One region of the Staphylococcus lutrae genome, then DNA from elsewhere that is predicted to be linked to it. Evidence: predicted binding sites of a transcription regulator. Region 1 holds the regulator's gene; the other holds the start of a gene.
The links. The regulator NrdR, encoded in region 1, represses ribonucleotide reductase genes. The targets are predictions, from matches to a motif close to AACACNATATATNGTGTT.
Positions count from the first base shown of each region.

Region 1 (10,466 bases):
TCATAATCATCTGTAATAAGATAAAATTATCATAAAAATCACTGTTAATATCGCGTTATTATGTTATACTATTAATCATAAGTATAACATAATATTTAAGGAGTGCTTTTAACATGACGACAAAGATTGCGATAAACGGTCTAGGGCGAATTGGCCGTATGGTTTTAAGAGTGGCATTAAATCGAGAAGATATAGAGGTCGTTGCAATTAATGCGAGCTATCCACCTGAAACGATTGCACATCTCATTAAGTACGATACGACACACGGACGTTTTAACCAGACTGTTGAGGCGACTGAAGCGGGAATTGTCGTAAATGGTAAAAAAATCCAACTCGTCTCAGATCGTAATCCTGAAAATCTTCCGTGGAAGGACTTAAATATTGATGTCGTGGTGGAAGCGACTGGCAAATTTAATCATGGTGATCAAGCGCAAGCACATATCCGTGCAGGGGCTAAAAAGGTTATATTAACAGGACCTTCAAAAGGCGGCGACGTCCAAACGATCGTTAAAGGTGTGAACGATCAAGCGTTGGATGCGATGCGATATGATATTTTTAGCAACGCTTCATGTACGACAAATTGTCTTGCACCTGTTGCCAAATTGCTAAATGATCATTTCGGTATTGAAAATGGTCTGATGACAACGGTTCATGCGGTGACAAATGATCAAAATAATTTGGACAATCCACATAAAGATTTACGTCGTGCACGTGCCGCTTTCGAAAGTATTATTCCGACTTCAACAGGTGCGGCGAAAGCACTCGCCCTTGTATTACCTGAACTTGAAGGAAAACTCCATGGAATGGCGTTAAGAGTACCTACAAAAAATGTATCCCTTGTGGATTTAGTCGTAGATTTGAAACAACCTGTCACGAAAGAACAAGTCAATGAAATTTTTCAAAGCAATGATTTAGGTGGCGTTGTTGCTGTTTCTGATGAACCATTAGTCTCTGATGATTTTACTACGGATGCACACTCTGCCATTGTGGATACGCCGTCAACAATCGTCATGGGATCGCATAAAGTTAAAGTACTTGCTTGGTATGATAATGAATGGGGTTACTCTAATCGTGTTATTGATGTGTTACAAATGATTGCGGCACAGATTTCTACAAAAGTCGCACAATAATAGATGACAAAGCTAAAACGTCGGTGAGGTCAGACATCGGCGTTTTAGCTTTGTGTCTTTTGTTGTTGACCACACAAATCGCTCATTTAAAGCACTGTGATTGAATGAAACGTGAAACAAATTTCTAAATACACTTATCGTGAACGAGAACGTCATAACTTTTGAAATGGCATCTTTTATAGTATAATAAAACAAAATTTAAAACTAAGAAGGTGAGAAAGTCGTGAAATGTCCGAAATGCAATCATACCCAGTCTCGTGTTGTGGATTCGAGACATGCCGATGATATGAATGCAATTAGAAGAAGACGTGAATGTGACAATTGTGGTACACGTTTCACTACTTTTGAACATATAGAAATGAGTCCGCTTATCGTTGTAAAAAAAGATGGTACGCGAGAACAATTTAATAGAGAAAAAATTTTAAATGGTTTAGTTCGGTCATGTGAAAAGCGACCCGTTCGCTTTGAACAGCTGGAATCCATTACAAATCAAGTGGAATGGCAGCTTCGAGAAGCAGGGATAGCTGAAGTTTCCTCAAGGGATATTGGCGAGTATGTGATGGATTTGCTCATGCACGTTGACCAAGTTTCATATGTGCGCTTTGCTTCGGTTTATCGTGAGTTTAAAGATGTGGATCAGTTGTTGCGTTCAATGCAAGGGATTTTGAAAGAAAATAAGCGGAGTGAATAACGCATGAATCAATTTAACTACCCCAATCAGTTACATCCACATGACGGTTTTATAGTGATGCGTCAATTTCAATATCACGCTGTCCACTATGATATTTTAAGTCGATTATTTACGCCATTAATAGGTCCGGAAGCAATCGGTGTCTATCAGTTTTTAAATCAATTTGAATCCACGTCATTTGACCAAGGTTATACACATTATACGATTATGTCAGAGATGAAGATGAGCCTCAGCCATTTTAGAGAATTTATAGATTTATTAGAAGGAATCGGGCTGTTAAAAACGTATGTACGCCAAAATGAAAATACGACGCAGTTTGTTTATGAGTTGCTACCACCACCGACTCCGGAACGTTTTTTCAATGACCCGATGCTATCGATTTATTTTTATCAGGCTGTTGGACAAGAACGTTATCATACGATTAAAAAAAGATTTTTACCCACAAAGTGTGATTTGTCAGGTTTTACTGATGTAACAAAAAAATTCACAGATGTTTTTAAAGTACCTAAGCAACAAGCATTTGCTGCAGATCATCAATTAAAGGAAGCGCAATATCATGGTATTGATTTAACGGATGTGACTTTTGATTTTGAACTGTTAGCAGACATGTTGCAAACACACTATGTCAGTCAAGCCATTTTATCAGAACCAACGAAGTCGTTAATCATCCAGTTAGCGACATTGTATCGCTTGTCTCCAGATGTGATGAAATCAATTATTTTAAAGGCGCTGAATGCGGATCAATCGCTGTCTGTGGCCAATTTGAGAAAACAAGCACAAAGTTATTATTTAATGGAACATCAACAGTCATTGCCGGTCCTTCAACCTCAAGCAACGCACCTTAACCCCTCTGAATCCAACGAAGATGAACATCAAATCAATGTGACTAATTGGGAGGAGTGGTTTTCACTCATGGACCAAACGAGCCCCGTTGTGATGTTGACAGATTACGGCGGGTCAGAACCGCCCCGTTATCAGAAAGAAATGATTGAAGAGCTCATGCGACGAGAAGGATTTAATTTCGGGGTCATCAACATTCTATTACAATTTGTTATGCAAAAAACGGATAATCAACTACCGGAAAAGTATGTTTATTCAGTTGCTTCAACTTGGAAAAAAAGCGGTGTGCATGATGCGCGTTCAGCATATAAAAAAGCAATGGAAGTTCAAAAAAATCAAGAAAAATCGAAAGAGCGGCATTATGATCAATACAAATTAAAACAAAGCAGTACACGCCGTCAAACATTGGACAAGCAACCCCGTTGGATTACGCATCCTGAAGAATATGCGCAAAAAGAAGAAGATCAAGAAGCATTGGAAAAAGATCGTGCAGCATTTCTAAAAAAATTGGAGAGAAAGAAGAGGGCAGGTGAAGATAAATGAAGCATTTTAACAATATTATAGGGCGAAACTCAGATATCGAAAAAAGAATCCAGAAAATAAAAAAACAAGTCCTATCTGATCCTAATATTAAAGCATTTTTGACAGAACATCAGGCTGAAGTCACGCAACGTATGATTGATGAAGATTTAAACATTTTACAAGAATATAAGGATCAACAAACGTGTTATGATGGTTCACATACGTATGAAAACTGCCCGAATTTTGTTAAAGGTCATATTCCAGAGCTTTATATTGATCAACAACGGATTAAAATTCGTTACAAGCCATGTCCATGTAAAATCAGGTATGAGGAAGAACAAAATGATAAAAGTATGATTACATCATTTCATATGCATCCAGATACATTAAATGCAAAAATTAAAGACATCTATATGACGCGACGCAATCGTTTAGATTTAGCGATGCAACTGGATGATTTAATTGATGCGATTATAGAAAAAAGACCGGTTAAAGGTTTTTATTTATACGGCGAATTTGGAACGGGTAAATCGTTTATCCTAGGTGCTATCGCGAACGAGTTAAAAAATAATCGTATTCCTTCTATGATTATCTATGTACCTGAATTTATTCGGACGTTAAAAAACGGTTTTAAAGATGGTTCAACATCAAAGCGTATCGTACAAGTGCGAGAAGCACGCGTGCTATTTTTGGATGATTTAGGTGCGGAAGATATGACACCATGGGTGCGCGATGAAGTATTAGGACCCATATTGCACTATAGAATGATACAAGGATTACCGACATTTTTCAGTTCTAATATGAATTTAGACGAACTTGAGGCGCATTTAGCCGATACGAAAAATGGTGTGGATCTGATGAAAGCCAAGCGGATTATGGAACGAATCAAAACATTGAGTGTGCCTTATTTATTAAAGGGAGAAAATTATCGTAAACATTGAATTTTTCAGAAATAGCGTTATAATAGGGATATAAATCAATAGTAATGCTAAAATTTGAGGATATGATTTCGATAAAACTATGGTACAGGGAACTGCTGTGATTGAGAAAGTAGTGCATAGTTGTCGTAGTTACTCCCTCTCACGATGAATGGTGTTTGTAATGAACGCTCGGCTCAAGACCGTTATCTTATGTAGAGATATCACAGGATAAGACTGTGATAAATTAGGGTGGTAACACGAAAACTCGTCCCTTTACTGGGGTGGGTTTTTTTATTTTCTTCAATTTTTGAAAATGAATCACAATGAAATGGAGGATTATTATGGCAGACATTCATGTACGCTTTCCAGATGGAAACGAAAAAACATTTGAAAAAGGAATTACAACTGAAGCAATCGCACAGTCGATTAGCCCAGGACTGCGTAAAAAAGCAGTGGCTGGAAAATATAATCAACATTTGGTCGATTTAACACAACCATTAGAGGTGGATGGGGCGTTAGAAATTATTACGCCAGGAAGTGATGAAGCACTAGAAGTACTTAGACATTCAACAGCGCACCTTATGGCACAAGCACTAAAACGTTTATATGGAGATGTTAAGTTTGGCGTCGGTCCAGTGATAGAGGGCGGTTTTTACTATGACTTTGACATGGACGAAAAAATTTCAAGTGATGACTTTGAAAAAATCGAAAAAACGATGAAACAAATCGTTGAAGAAAATCATAAAATTGAACGTCGCGTTGTTTCAAGAGATGAAGCAAAGGCATTTTTTGCGGACGATCCATATAAATTAGAATTAATTGAAGCCATTCCAGAGGATGAACATGTAACATTGTACACACAAGGCGAATTCACTGATTTATGTCGTGGCGTCCATGTACCAAGTACTTCGAAAATTAAAGTGTTTAAATTATTGTCAACAGCTGGTGCATATTGGCGCGGTGATAGTAATAATAAAATGTTACAACGTATTTATGGAACTGCATTTTTTGATAAAAAAGACTTAAAAGCGCATTTAGAAATGTTAGAGGAACGTAAAGCCCGTGATCATCGACGTATCGGTAAAGAAATGGAATTGTTTACAAATAATCCGCTTGTCGGTGCAGGATTGCCGCTATGGTTACCAAATGGCGCAACGATTCGTCGTGAAATTGAACGATACATTGTCGATAAGGAAGTCAGTCTCGGTTATGATCATGTTTACACACCAGTAATGGGGAACGTTGAACTTTATAAGACATCTGGTCATTGGGATCATTATCAAGAGGACATGTTCCCAGTAATGCAATTAGATGCTGACGAAGCAATGGTATTAAGACCGATGAACTGTCCACATCATATGATGATTTATGCGAATAAACCGCATTCATACCGTGAACTTCCTATTCGTATTGCAGAATTAGGTACAATGCATCGTTACGAAGCGAGTGGCGCAGTTTCTGGTTTACAACGTGTGCGTGGCATGACTCTGAATGATGCACATATTTTTGTAAGACCTGATCAAATAAAAGAAGAATTTAAACGTGTTGTTCAAATGATTTTAGATGTTTATGAAGATTTTGGTTTTAAAGATTATAAATTCCGTTTGAGCTATAGAGATAAAGCGGATAAAGAAAAATATTTTGACGACGATGAGATGTGGAATAGAGCCGAAGCGATGTTAAAAGAAGCGGTCGATGAGTTGAATTTACCATATGATGAAGCGATTGGTGAAGCCGCATTTTACGGTCCGAAATTGGATGTTCAAGTTAAGACGGCGATGGGTAAGGAAGAAACGTTATCAACAGCACAACTAGACTTCTTATTGCCGAAAAAGTTTGATTTAACTTATATAGGGCAAGATGGTGCGCACCACCAACCCGTTGTGATTCACCGTGGTGTCGTATCAACGATGGAGCGTTTTGTGGCCTTTTTAACAGAAGAAACGAAAGGGGCATTCCCAACTTGGTTAGCGCCACAACAAGTTGAAATTATTCCGGTAAATAATGCGTTACATTATAATTATGCACGTCAAATATATGATGAATTAAAGTCACAAGGGGTACGTGTGAATATTGATGATCGCAACGAAAAAATGGGCTATAAAATTCGTGAAGCACAAATGAAAAAAATCCCTTATCAACTTGTCGTAGGAGATAAAGAGCTTGAGAACAACGAAGTCAATGTTCGTCAATATGGTTCTAAAGATCAAAAAACAGTTGAAAAAGAAACGTTTATTTGGGATTTAATTGATGAAATTCGTTTGAAAAAACAAAGATTATCTTGATTGCAGAAAAGTAATCCTGTATAGTAAAGAATGAAATTAATAAATAGTTTGATTGCGTTAGAGGCGCAGCTTTGATAAGTAGCAGTTGGGGTGTATTGATGGTACTCGGTTCCAATTGTGAAAGGTAAAGTTGCCGAAATAAGGGGTGGCCATCACCATTCCTTGTTGGGTTAGTGTTCGAAAGACACTAAACTGTCACAACAGTGATGTGCTACCAATTCATAAATGATGAGCAGAGGTGGCATCCGTATAGATGTCAGCTCTGCTTTTCATTTCACTTGGTTGTTTAACATAGAGACAAGGTGAGCCGTACAGATTTGTCTCAACCTCTAAACAATCGGGAAAGGAAAATCTATATGAGTAACGAAAAAATTGAAAATCGGTCTGTGCAACGGCACTTAAAAGATCGTCACATTTCGATGATTGCGATCGGCGGTGCGATTGGAACAGGTTTATTTATGACTTCAGGAGGCGCGATTCATGATGCGGGTCCTTTAGGTGCACTTTTAGGATATGCTATTATCGGTGTCATGGTATTTTTCTTAATGACCTCACTTGGAGAGATGGCGACTTATCTCCCGGTGACAGGATCTTTTAGTACGTATGCGACTCGCTTTGTTGATCCTTCTTTAGGATTCGCTTTAGGATGGAATTATTGGTTTAACTGGGTGATTACTGTTGCAGCAGATGTAACGATTGCGGCACAGGTGATTCAATATTGGGAACCGCTACAGTTTTTACCTTCCTGGGCATGGAGTTGCCTATTTATGTTGATCATCTTTAGTTTGAATGCACTCTCTGTTCAAGTCTATGGTGAAAGTGAATATTGGTTTGCGTTTATTAAAGTGGCAACAGTGATCATCTTTATTATTGTCGGATTGTTGACAATTCTTGGGATTATGGGAGGAAAAGCAGTTGGTTTTGACACATTCACAACTGGCGATGGACCGATCCTAGGCGATGGTTTTGGTGGAAGTCTGTTAGTCGTGTTTGGTGTATTCTTAGTCGCTGGTTTCTCATTCCAAGGCACGGAACTTGTCGGAATAACGGCTGGGGAGTCTGAAAACCCACAACGTGCCGTACCAAAAGCAATAAAACAAGTGTTTTGGAGAATCTTGTTGTTCTATATTTTAGCGATTTTTATTATTGGTATGTTAATTCCTTATAACTCATCTGCATTGATGGGGGAGGGGACGACATTGCGACCTCTCCATTTACACTCGTATTTAAAAATGCCGGTCTTGCATTCGCTGCTTCTTTCATGAATGCCGTTATTTTAACGTCGGTGTTGTCAGCTGGGAATTCGGGAATGTATGCAAGTACACGTATGCTTTATTCAATGGGGAAAGATGGACTAGCCTCTAAAGTGTTTAGTCGTACGAATAAAAACGGGACACCATTGATTTCTATGATATCGACAGCAGTGATCGTTGTGCTCATCTTTGTGTTGCAACATGTGAGTGGTGATGCATATGAATACATTGTTGCTGCGAGTGGTTTAACCGGATTTATTGCATGGGTCGGTATCGCTGTGAGTCATTACCGTTTCCGTAAAGCGTTCAACGCACAAAACTATGATCTTCAGCAATTGAAATACAAAGCAAAATGGTTTCCTTTTGGACCGATTTTAGCCGCAGTCCTTTGTATTATCGTCATTATCGGTCAAGATGTGGATTTAGTACAAAATGGTGACTTTGATCCTAATCGTTTTTTAATTACTTATATGGGAATTCCAGTGTTTTTAGTATTCTTCCTATACCATAAAATACGATACAGAACGAAAATGATACCACTTAAAGCGGTCAACTTAGATCCTCATATTGAAACAGAAGAAAAAAACTTTCAAAAAACAATTGACTAATCGTTTTTAAATTGGTATGATATTACATGTTGAATACGAAACGGACCAAGTAGAAGCTACCCGCTTCTCACCTGTAGCGACGCGAAAGCTGTTGGCAGGTTAACGATTAAACATGTAATGATTGTTCATGTTAACGTGAGAAGCGGGGGTTAAACACCCTCGCTTTTTTTCGTACTTGGACCATTCGTAAAACTTTTGGAGGTGTCAACCATAGCTAAGGATCAAACGCAAGTCAATGATAAGATTCGTGCAAAAGAGTTACGTGTTATCGGTCAAAATGGTGACCAAATCGGTTTGAAATCGAAAAATGAAGCATTAGAAATGGCAGATCGTCTAGGTTTAGATGTCGTTGTTGTCGCACCTAATGCGAAACCCCCTGTTGCGCGTATTATGGATTACGGTAAATTCAAATTCGAGCAACAGAAAAAAGAAAAAGAAATGAAGAAGAAACAAAAAATCATCAACGTTAAAGAAATTCGTTTAAGTCCAACTATTGAAGAACATGACTTCAACACAAAACTTAAAAACGGACATAAGTTTTTAACTAAAGGTGACAAAGTAAAAGTTTCAATTCGTTTTAGAGGGCGTGCGATTACACATAAAGAAATTGGTCAACGTGTGTTAGAGCGTTACGCTGAAGCGTGTAAAGATCTTGCGACTGTCGAGCAAAAGCCTAAGATGGAAGGTCGTCAAATGTTTCTTATGTTAGCCCCAATTAATGAAAAATAAAAAGTGATAATAGGAGGACATCATCATGCCTAAAATGAAAACCCACCGCGGAGCTGCGAAACGTGTAAAAAGAACTGGATCTGGTCAACTTAAACGTTCTAGAGCCTATACATCACACTTATTTGCAAACAAATCAACAAAACAAAAGCGTCAATTGCGTAAAGCAGCATTAGTATCTAAAAGTGATATGAAACGCGTAAAACAATTATTAACATACGTAAAATAATCATATAAAGTGTACGAAATTTTGTAAAAGTATGGTAACACATGCTGTAGAGATAAAAGGAGGAATTTATTATGCCACGTGTTAAAGGTGGAACAGTAACAAGAGCGCGTCGTAAAAAGACTATCAAATTAGCTAAAGGTTACTTCGGTGCGAAGAGTACGTTATATAAAGTTGCAAAACAACAAGTTATGAAATCAGGTCAGTATGCATTCCGTGACCGTCGTCAAAGAAAGCGTGACTTCCGTAAATTATGGATTACACGTATCAATGCAGCTGCACGTCAACATGACATGAGCTATTCACGTTTAATGAACGGTTTGAAAAAAGCTGAAATCGATATTAACCGTAAAATGTTATCTGAAATTGCAATCTCTGATGAGAAAGCATTTGCTGAACTAGTGAATCAAGCAAAAGCAGCTTTAAAATAATTAAAAAGAGTTGGGGGTCAATTGTGCCGCGCCAACTCTTTTTTTAATATCATGCCTCCGCAATATTGACTATGTGATAGAGAGCAATACACTTTAGTTACGAAGCGATGATCAAATGAGAAAATGCAATGGCCACATTTTGTCAGTTGTCGATTTAACTTTTTAATCGTTTATGGTACGCTCTTGGGGGTTACAATGTTATAAGTGATGCGTTGTTTTTGCAAGTCCGTATGACAGCGCCGAATATTTGAGAATTTCAAGTACAGATATGCTAATGAATTGCAGATTGTATCAAAATGAATAAAAGGAGATAAACATGTCTAAATTTGATGAACAAATTACGGTTGTACCACGTCAATTACTATTTGAAGATGAGACGCTCGCGTTTAACGGTTTTTTAGCACAAACTTCACCACAAAGTCAAAACATATATGATAAGCTTGCACATTATGAAGTGAAGCGTCGAGGTGATATGGAAGAAGATCCGCGATTCAAGCAATTGATTAGCTATTGCTTAATTGAAAATGAACATGGTGAAATCCTAGTTTATGAACGCCTTGCTGGAGGTGGCGAAGAAAGATTGCACGGCAATGCTTCAATTGGTGTGGGTGGACATATGAATGATGTACCTCATGCAACTTCTGTGGATGAAGTAATTAAAATCAATGCAAGTCGTGAACTTCAAGAAGAAGTCGGTATTGAAATAAACGATCCAGCTGCACTTCAATTTTTAGGTTTTATTAACGATGATCATAACGAGGTCGGTCAAGTTCATATCGGTGTCGTATTTAAAGTGAAGGTTCAACAAGAAGAGGTTGAAGTTCGTGAAACAGA
Region 1 is NZ_CP020773.1:131,519-141,984, reverse strand. Features, by position in the region: gene B5P37_RS00725 (glyceraldehyde-3-phosphate dehydrogenase) at 114-1,130, shown strand; gene nrdR (transcriptional regulator NrdR) at 1,354-1,821, shown strand; gene B5P37_RS00715 (replicative helicase loading/DNA remodeling protein DnaB) at 1,825-3,204, shown strand; gene dnaI (primosomal protein DnaI) at 3,201-4,124, shown strand; gene thrS (threonine--tRNA ligase) at 4,445-6,388, shown strand; lysine riboswitch at 6,439-6,610, shown strand; partial or broken gene B5P37_RS00700 (amino acid permease) at 6,745-8,249, shown strand; ribosomal protein L20 leader region at 8,291-8,426, shown strand; gene infC (translation initiation factor IF-3) at 8,451-8,978, shown strand; gene rpmI (50S ribosomal protein L35) at 9,004-9,204, shown strand; gene rplT (50S ribosomal protein L20) at 9,276-9,632, shown strand; gene B5P37_RS00680 (NUDIX domain-containing protein) at 9,949-10,466, shown strand, end outside.

Region 2 (10,466 bases), 920 kb from region 1:
ATGAATTTGGTCCTTACATGGCTATAAGTCCTCATATCGCACTGATTCATGGCGGGACACGACAAGTTTTAAATGGTGTTGGTATGACGTTGCTTTATTTTGAAGTCGGTGTGCCATTTCAGCATACCCATTTTGACCCTATTAAAGTCATCATTGGATTGGCGACAGATGGACCACAAAAACATTTAACGGCGATGAAAGTATTGAGCGATTTGTTGATGGACGATACGATACGAAATCAGCTTTTGAGTGGGGATTTAGACGCATTCATCCAGCAACTGAACAATAATGCATAAAGGAGGATTAGGATGGCGTTAGAAATGCTGACCAAAGACAAAATCAATGTGAGAGAAAAAGTGGATTCTTGGGAGACCGCAATTAAAGAAGCAGCGCAACCACTTTTGAACCAAGGATATTTTAATACAGCTTATGTGGAAGCAATGATTGAAAGTGTGTATAAATATGGGCCTTATATTGTAGTCGCACCGAATATCGCCATTGCACATGCGAGACCGAATGGAGAAGTACACAAAGTTGGGATCAGTTTATTGAAGTTGCGCGAACCTATTGATTTTGGGCAAGAAAGTCACTTCGCACGATTAATTTTTGTGCTGAGTGCGGTCGACAATCATTCGCACATAGAAGTTTTACAGGACCTCGCAAAAGTATTGAGTGATGCGCACGCGGTCCAACAATTATTACAAAGTCAGCATGTTGATGAAATGACAACAATTATAAAGGGAGTGGAATAAAGATGAAAATTTTAGTTGTATGTGGTCATGGTTTAGGGAGTAGTTTTATGGTTGAAATGAATGTTGAAGCCGTTTTGAAAAATCTGGATTTGAAGCAGTCGGTTGAAGTAGATCATAGTGATATTATGACAGCGAGTCCTGAAATGGCGGATTTATTCATTTGTGGCAGAGATTTGGAAGAGAATGCACAGCGTTTAGGCGAGGTACTTGTGTTGGATAATATATTGGATCAACAAGAATTGGAAATGAAGTTAACAGATAAATTTAAAGCATTGAAATGGATTTAATAATAAGGGGTGTCAGCTATGCAATCAATACTTGACTTTATCGTAGACATATTGAGCCAGCCGGCAATACTCGTTGCACTCATTGCTTTTATTGGTTTAGTTGTACAGAAAAAGCCTGCAAGTGTGACGACTACTGGAACCATCAAAACGGTTTTAGGATTTTTAGTGTTAAGTGCTGGTGCAGGGGTCGTCGTTCAATCCTTAGAGCCGTTTGGTAAGATTTTTCAACACGCATTTGGTGTACAAGGGGTTGTTCCAAACAATGAGGCGATCATTTCAATTGCACTCGAAAAATATGGGACAACGGCGGCGCTTATTATGGTCTTTGGGATGTTAGTGAATATACTCATTGCACGATTAAGCAATCTGAAATTTATCTTTTTAACGGGTCACCATACATTTTATATGGCAGCATTTTTAGCCATTATTTTAACAGTCGGTCACATTAATGGGACTTGGACTGTGGTGTTAGGTGCAGTGATTTTAGGTTTAATTATGGCCGTATTTCCAGCATTGGCACAGCCGACAATGCAAAAAATAACGGGTAATGACCAAGTAGCGCTCGGTCATTTCGGGACGGTCAGTTACTGGGCAGCTGGTGAAATAGGGAAGCTGTTTAAAGGTCATTCTAAGTCAACAGAAGAGATGAAGTTTCCAAAAGGACTGAGCTTTTTAAGAGAAAGTACAATCAGTATTTCACTGACTATGATTATCCTTTATCTCATCGCTAGTTTGTTTGCTGGCATTGGATATGTTCATGAAGAAATCAGTAAAGGTCAAAATTTCATTGTGTTTTCTATAATTCAAGGTGTGACATTTGCGGCAGGCGTTTTTATTATTTTGACAGGAGTACGCTTGATTTTAGCAGAAATTGTTCCGGCATTTAAGGGGATATCGGAAAAATTAGTCCCCCATGCAAAACCTGCTTTAGATTGTCCGATTGTTTTTCCATATGCACAAAATGCAGTGCTTATAGGTTTCTTCGTGAGTTTTATGACAGGCGTCATTGGAATGTTGATGATGTTTGTCATTGGTGGTGTGGTCATTTTGCCAGGCGTGGTACCGCACTTCTTCTTAGGTGCGACTTCTGGAGTTTTTGGTAATGCACGTGGAGGAATCAAAGGGGCAGTGGCAGGCTCTGTACTAAATGGGATACTGATTACATTCTTGCCATTGTTATTTTTACCGTTTTTAGGAGATTTAGGTCTGGCTTCGACAACATTCTCTGATACAGATTTTTTAGTCGTTGGGATTATATTTGGTAATATTGTGAAGTTTCTAGGTGCAATCGGTTTAGTTGTAGGTGTGGTCATTGTCGCGATTGTTGCCATCTTTTTACAGAAGCGCAGTACGCACAAAACGAATATGACACAATAAAGTGGATTGAAGCGATGCAATAAGAAATAGGCTGTCATTTATGGTACATTGATGTCATTGATGCACGACTAGCATATGACAGCGCCTCATCCCTCACACAAGTATAGACAGTGTGAGGGGTTTTTATGTTCAATGACCAACCGCTGTGTTATTAAAATGAAGAAAGTTGAGTCTATTATAAATGATGGTTTAAAAATGTGTTGCCTATGCCAGCGTGCAAATGCTTTGATACGATGTATTTTAAGTTAGAGTTTTCTGTGCTACAATGCTTTGTTCACATAATGTTAATAAAGAAATGACAAATCGGTTAAAAATGCAGATATCATTTGATAAACACAACATATAGTGTTTATTATTGAATTGAGACACTATATATAGAAAAGAGTGATATTTTGACACAACTGGAAAAGCAATTAACAGGTTTAATGACAAAAGATCCGACGATAGTGAATGAAAATGCGAATAAAGATAGTGAAACTTTCTCAACAATGCGTGATCTCACAGCGGGTGTTGTTTCAAAAACGTATGCGCTACAACACTTGTTGCCTCCGCACGTCGCTGAGGCACATCAAAAAGGGGAAATCCATTTCCACGATTTAGATTATCACCCATTTCAGCCTTTAACGAACTGTTGTCTTATTGACGCAAAAGGGATGTTAGCGAATGGATTTCAAATCGGCAATGCGCAAGTGACGTCACCCCACTCCATTCAAACGGCATCTGCACAATTAGTCCAAATTATTGCGAACGTTTCAAGTAGCCAGTATGGTGGGTGTACCATTGACCGTGTTGATGAATTATTAAGCCATTATGCGCGCTTTAATGAAGCGAAACACCGTGATGTCGCGCAAAAATTTGTCAAAGCCGATCAAGTAGAAGCGTATGTTGACGAACGTGTGACACAAGATATAGAAGATGCGATTGAAAGTTTAGAGTATGAAATCAATACACTGTATACTTCAAATGGGCAGACCCCTTTTGTCACGCTAGGTTTTGGACTTGGATTAGATACGCTCAGTCGCAAAGTACAAGCGGCAATTTTAAAAACGCGAATTAAAGGCCTCGGTAAAGACAGGATTACAGCCATTTTTCCAAAGTTGGTATTCTCGATTAAGAGAGGGACGAATCTTGCACCGACTGATCCAAACTATGATATTAAACAGTTAGCATTAGAATGCGCGATGAAGCGAATGTATCCAGATATCCTCAATTATGATAAGACAGTCGAATTACTTGGAGATTTTAAGGCGCCTATGGGATGTCGCTCTTTTTTACCTGCTTGGCAAAATACGAAAGGCGAATATGAAAATGATGGCCGTTGTAATTTAGGTGTCGTGACTTTGAACATTCCGCGTATTGCGATTGAATCTGCTGGAGATATGACCCGCTTTTGGTCCTTATTTGATGAACGGATGCAAGTCCTTCATGATGCGCTTGTTTATCGAATTGCACGAGTGAAAGAAGCGGTGCCGAACAATGCACCAATTTTATATAAGCGGGGTGCTTTTAAATATCGGATAAACGAAGAAGACCCTGTAGATACTTTTTTCAATCAGCAAAGGGCGACCATTTCTATGGGGTATATTGGTTTGTACGAAGCGGCCACAGTCTTTTTTGGACCGAATTGGGAGACGATTCCAGAAGCAAAGGCGTTTACGTTGGATATATTAAAACATATGCAGACGTATCAACATGAATGGACAGCGATGTATGATATTTGGTTCAGTATCTATAGTACACCGAGTGAATCATTGACTGATCGATTTTGTCGTCTAGACCGAGAAGCGTTTGGAGACATTGCAGATATTACGGACAAAGGTTATTATCAAAATTCATTTCATTATGATGTTCGTAAAGATGTAACGCCATTTGAAAAGTTAGATTTTGAGAAAGATTATCCGTACCTTGCGAGTGGGGGTTATATTCATTATTGTGAATATCCGAAGTTAGATCACAATGTCAAGGCCCTTGAGACGGTTTGGGATTATGCGTATGACCGTGTGAGTTACTTAGGAACGAATATTCCGATTGATCGTTGTTATGCTTGTGGTTACGAAGGTGATTTTGATACGACGCCGACCGGTTATCGTTGTCCCGAATGTGGCAATCAAGACCCTGAAACGGTAGATGTCGTTAAGCGGACATGTGGTTACCTCGGTAATCCTGTGCAACGTCCAACTATTGAAGGGCGTCATAAAGAAATGTGTGCACGTGTCAAACACATGAAGGTTCAATCCTCATGAATGCATTAAAGGTATCAGCAGGTGCGGGATACATTGCAAAGATAGAGTATCAAAGCTTTGTCGATGGAGAAGGTGTGCGGTGTAGTGTGTATGTATCAGGGTGCCCATTTCAGTGTCAAGGCTGCTATAACGTGGCAGCACAACATTTTCGTTATGGTGAAGAAGCGACAGAAGCGGTAATTTCGGAAGTGATTGCGGCATGTGAACCAGATTATATTGCAGGACTGAGTATTTTAGGGGCGAACCATTTTGTAACTTAAAAGTTGTCATGCCTCTCGTTCGAGCCTTCCGCGAACGGTATGGTGAACATAAGACGCTGTGGGTGTGGACAGGATTTTTATTTGAGTATTTATGGCATGCCAATGATGAACGTACTGCATTGTTACGCCAAGCGGATGTCATTGTAGACGGAATGTTTATTCAGTCATTGTATCGACCGAATTTGCCTTATAAAGGGTCACTCAATCAACGTGTCATCGATGTGAATGCATGGTTATCGACCGAGCAATTGAGTCATGCCATTTACATAGAATAAACGTCTAAATACTGGACAATAACCGTTAGCGAGACCACCTATTTGCACTGTCGTGGATATACGAAACGACATGAAGATAAAGTGAATCGTTCCATTATACGGAGCTAGGCCATCATGACCTAGCTCTAATTTTTTGGATTAAAAGCCACGGTAAATTTTTTAGGAGCGACACTTTAAAATAGACTATTTTAACATAAGACAATGAAGAAAGAAATAAAAAGTCTGTTGCACTTCTACAAAGATTGGCGTATAATTTTAAATCGTAATGATTACTATCGGACGAGGAGGAGAACCCATAATGAAAAAGGTATTGAAAGTATTGGGAACAATACTCTTATCGAGTATAATTCTTGCAGCATGTGGTAATGGAAATGAAAAAGAAAAAACATCATCAAAAGGGCAACTTAAAGTAACAACGACTGTATTTCCATTACAATCTTTTGTTAAACAAATTGGTGGCGAGCACGTAGAAGTAAATTCTATTTATCCAAAAGGGGCGGACTTACATGATTTTGAACCGTCACAAAAGGATATTGTCGAGGCAAGTAAAGCGGATTTATTCATATATACAGGTGATGATTTAGATCCAGTTGCAGAGAAAATTGCAGATGCGATTAAAAAAGATGATCATAAATTGTCGTTAGAAGATCATATCGATAAAGGTGTATTAATAAAGGATGAACACGAGCACGAACATGAACATGGTGAAGCGGGCAAAAAAGAAGACGACCACGATCATGACCACGCAGATCATGATGAACACGGACATCGCCATGGTACGTATGACCCGCATGTATGGTTAGATCCTCAATTGGACGAAAAATTTGTGACAGCGATTCGTGATGAGTTAATTAAACGCGACCCAGATCATAAAAAAGAATATCAAGAGAATGCGGATAAACTATTGAAAGATTTAGAGGGTATTGATAAAGACTTGAAGGCAGCGACGAAAGATCACCAAGGCGAGTCTGTATTCATTTCACATGAGTCATTAGGTTATCTTGCTAAACGTTATGGCTTTGAACAAAAAGGGGTTCAAAGTTTAAGTGCTGAAGATCCATCACAAAAACAATTAACTGAAATTGTAAAAGAAATTAATGATATCGATGCAAAATATATTCTTTATGAAGAAAATGTCGCGAATAAAGTGACAGATACGATTCGCAAAGAAACAAAAGCCGAGCCATTGAAGTTTAATAATATGGAAGCGGTGACAGATGACCAAGCGAAAGATGCCACATATCAATCGTTGATGAGAGAAAATGTGAAAAATATTGAAAAAGCATTAACGCATAAACATTAAAGTGGCTTGTGCCCCTACGATACCGTGATGAACGGTAGGATAGGGGCATTTTTAAATTGTAAATAGTAAAACTATGACATGAGCGCCATTCAAAAACCCCCTCACGTTTCGTGGAGGGGGTTTCGTGTATCACATTCATGTTTTGCATCTATAAATTAAGCTTTGTTGACGGATGCATCGTAAATCGCGTCAATCGTTTGACCTAACAGCTGATCAAATGCTTCGTCTGATTGATCGACACGCAAATCATTAATTAAAGCACGAGAGAAACTTGCGATTAATCCTTCGTTTGTTTTTAAAAATGCGTTGGCTTGTTCAAGACTGTAGCCGCCAGACAATGCGACAACACGAATCACATTAGGATGATTAATCAATGATTGATATTGATTTTTCTTGGTTGGGATTGTTAACTTGAGCATGACGTAGTCTTCAGAACCGAGTTGATTTAAATGTTGCGTGATGACTTCTGCCAAGTACGCTTCAATATCTGATTTTTGGGCTGCATGAATATTCACTTCTGGTTCGATAATCGGTACGAGCCCTTTTGCGATGATTTGTCGTGCAACGTCAAATTGCTGTGCAACGACGGCATCAATACCTGATTTGTTAAACTCTAAAATGTTTGAACGCATTTTGGTACCAAAGATGTTATGGCGATTTGCACGATCTAGCAGGAGATCTAGGTCAGGTATAGGTTTCATGAGTTGAACCCCTTCATCGACCTCTGCCAAGCCTTTGTCAACTTTCAAGAAAGGGACAATGCCTTTATCAGCTAAATATTCACCCGTGTTTTTTCCTTCTACTGTACGATCCATTGTTTGTTCAAATAAAATCGCACCAATAATTTTGTCTGAAGTAAATGACGGGGATGTCACAATTCGTGTACGCATATCATGGACCAATTTGAACATTTCATCATCGTTGTGGTATTGGTCTTCTGTCACACCATAACCGAGTAATGCTTTAGGGGTACTGCCACCACTTTGGTCAAGTGCTGCAATAAACCCTTTTCCATTTTTGATTTTCTCGAATTGTACTTGATTCATACTGACTTTCACTCCTTGAAACATTATGATAACAACTCCAGTATGACGAATGATAACACGAGTTTCAAATAAAATGACATGACAAAAAGTTGAGAAAAAGATATCGAAACAATCTAAACATAAGGGGAGTGCGGTATTCCATGCATTTGTGACATTTTTAGGTCGACCTAAATTCGTGTTATGAAAACGTTTTAATATAAGACTTCGATGTCATGTTGACTCGCAAATTCTGAGATGTTATCCGGTAGTGGCTGGTTCGTAATAATGGAACATACGCACTCAAGTGGTGCATAGGTCAATAATGTACTTTTGTTCATTTTACTAGAATCCACACAAATAAATTTTTGTTTGCTTTTTTTCATGACGATTTGTTTAATATCATTTTCTTCAAGTTCAGAATTACTAAGGCCATTGGTTACATTAATCCCTGTTGCGGCCATAAACGCTTTTTCTATGTTCATTTTATTTAGTAGAGAGTGTGCATCAATACCGATAAATGAGCGTGTTGTTTTTTTGAATTGCTCGCCGATAACAAATAAATCCATTTCATCAAATTGTGAGGCTTTATTAATGACATCCAAGCTATTTGTAATCACTGTAAGCGGCAAAGACTTATCAACATAGTCGAGAATATGCATGGTTGTCGTCCCTGTATCAATATAGACGACATCACCTGCAACTAATTTTTGTGCTGCCAACTTTCCTATATGCTTTTTTTCTTCTGAGTATTCGATATTACGTGCATTAAAATCAATGGCACTTGAATGAGACGTATTGACAGATTTAACGCCTCCATACACTTTCTTAACTTTATTTAAATGAACAAGTTGATTAATGTCTCTTCTTATGGTGTTAATCGAAACATTAAAGTGCTGACTCAGTTCATCGAGTGTGACTGCTGTTTTATCATTGATAAATCGTTCAATTTCAAAAATACGTTTCGCTTTCATAAATAATTCCTCCAATAATATGAATATACCCAAAAAATGGAGGAATAACAATCAAAAGTACAAAAGTTCATCAATGTGTTGACAGATAATGCCCCCTCATTTAGAATAAAAATCAATACATGACCAATATATTATCAATAGTTGCTCATGTATTCATTATTCTTTTCTTTTGAAAGCGCTTACTAAAGTGGGAGGTAGTTTTTATGGCTGAACTTTTGAAAAATTATATTGGTGGAAAATGGATTGAATCCAAGTCAGAAGAAAAAATTGAAGTTGTCAATCCAGCAACAAAAGAAGTGATCGCTTATGTCCCCGTTTCAACACGTGAAGAATTAGATGAAGCAGCTGAAATTGCACAAGAAGCATTTATGAAATGGAAAGATGTTCCAGTTCCAAAAAGAGCGCGTATTTTATTTAAATTTCAACAGTTATTGATTAAGAACAAAGCATTGCTTGCTGACATTATTACTAAAGAAAATGGTAAAAATACACAAGAAGCTTTAGGAGAAGTACAGCGTGGTATCGAAAACGTTGAATTTGCTTGTGCGGCACCAACATTAATGATGGGAGATGCGTTATCCAGCATCGCAACGAATATAGAAGGAACAAGCTATCGTTATCCTGTTGGGGTCGTTGGAGGGATTACGCCTTTTAATTTTCCAATGATGGTCCCATGTTGGATGTTTCCGATGGCGATTGCATTAGGAAACACATTTATCATTAAACCTTCTGAAAAGACGCCACTATTAGTCAATCAGATTGTTACGCTTTTGGAGGAAGCAGGATTACCTAAAGGTGTATTTAACGTTGTGCATGGCACAGTAGATGTTGTGAACGGAATTTGTGAAAATACGCATATTAAAGCCATCTCATTCGTGGGTTCTAAAACAGTTGGAGAAATTGTTTATAAAAAAGGGACAAGTCATTTAAAAAGGGTGCAATGTTTAACAGGGGCGAAAAACCATACGATTATTTTAAATGATGCGGATCTTGATCAGGCGGTTAAAGATGTCATCGGGGCTGCGTTTGGTTCAGCTGGAGAAAGGTGTATGGCAGCGGCAGTCGTTGCGGTACAAGAAGGTGTGTATGAATCATTTAAAGAAAAATTAGTACAGGCAGCACAAGATATTGTGATTGGTAATGGTATTGAAGATAATGTTTTTCTCGGTCCGGTCATTCGTGAAGAAAATAGAGAAAGAACTTTGAAATATGTCGATATCGGTGTAGAAGAAGGGGCAACACTTGTTTTAGATGGTCGTGACAACAATAAAACGGAAGGTTATTTTGTCAAACCAACGATTTTTGAAAATGTGACGACACAGATGACAATTTGGAAAGATGAAATTTTTGCGCCTGTCTTATCATTAGTGAAAGTGGCCTCTTTAGAAGAAGCAATCCAACTTGCGAATCAATCAGAATTTGCAAACGGTGCTTGTTTATTTACAGACAGTGCTTCGTCAATAAGATATTTTAGGGAGAACATTGATGCCGGCATGTTAGGTATTAATTTAGGTGTTCCAGCCCCTATGGCTATTTTTCCTTTCTCTGGATGGAAGTCATCTTTCTTCGGATCATTGCATTGTAATGGCAAAGACAGTGTCGAATTTTATACGCATAGAAAAGTCGTGACGGCGCGACAAGGTCAACCAAGATTTTAGGGGGGATATCTATGTCTCACTTATTAAGGAAAGCAACGCAAACCCAGCAAGATGTTTCATTTGTACATCGGCATCAGATGGACGATTTAGGTTTACAGTATATCGGATTTGAAGTGATGGATTTAACAAATGGTGCAGAATATACGTTTGAAACAAAAGAATATGAAGTCTGTTTAGTTGTTCATACAGGCAAAGTCAATGTGACGATTGATGGTCAGGTTTTTAACGATTTAGGGCGCAGAACATCTGCTTTCGACAAAATTCCGACAGACAGTCTTTACGCATCAAGAGACCGCGATATCACAATCAAAGCGG
Region 2 is NZ_CP020773.1:1,051,168-1,061,633, reverse strand. Features, by position in the region: gene B5P37_RS05030 (BglG family transcription antiterminator) at 1-296, shown strand, start outside; gene B5P37_RS05025 (PTS sugar transporter subunit IIA) at 309-752, shown strand; gene B5P37_RS05020 (PTS sugar transporter subunit IIB) at 755-1,039, shown strand; gene B5P37_RS05015 (PTS ascorbate transporter subunit IIC) at 1,058-2,416, shown strand; gene nrdD (anaerobic ribonucleoside-triphosphate reductase) at 2,842-4,659, shown strand; partial or broken gene nrdG (anaerobic ribonucleoside-triphosphate reductase activating protein) at 4,656-5,194, shown strand; partial or broken gene B5P37_RS05000 (metal ABC transporter solute-binding protein, Zn/Mn family) at 5,493-6,491, shown strand; gene B5P37_RS04995 (fructose bisphosphate aldolase) at 6,653-7,543, opposite strand; gene B5P37_RS04990 (DeoR/GlpR family DNA-binding transcription regulator) at 7,735-8,493, opposite strand; gene B5P37_RS04985 (CoA-acylating methylmalonate-semialdehyde dehydrogenase) at 8,697-10,151, shown strand; gene iolB (5-deoxy-glucuronate isomerase) at 10,163-10,466, shown strand, end outside.
Region 2: the regulator NrdR is predicted to act here: its motif matches at 2,749-2,766, upstream of nrdD (anaerobic ribonucleoside-triphosphate reductase).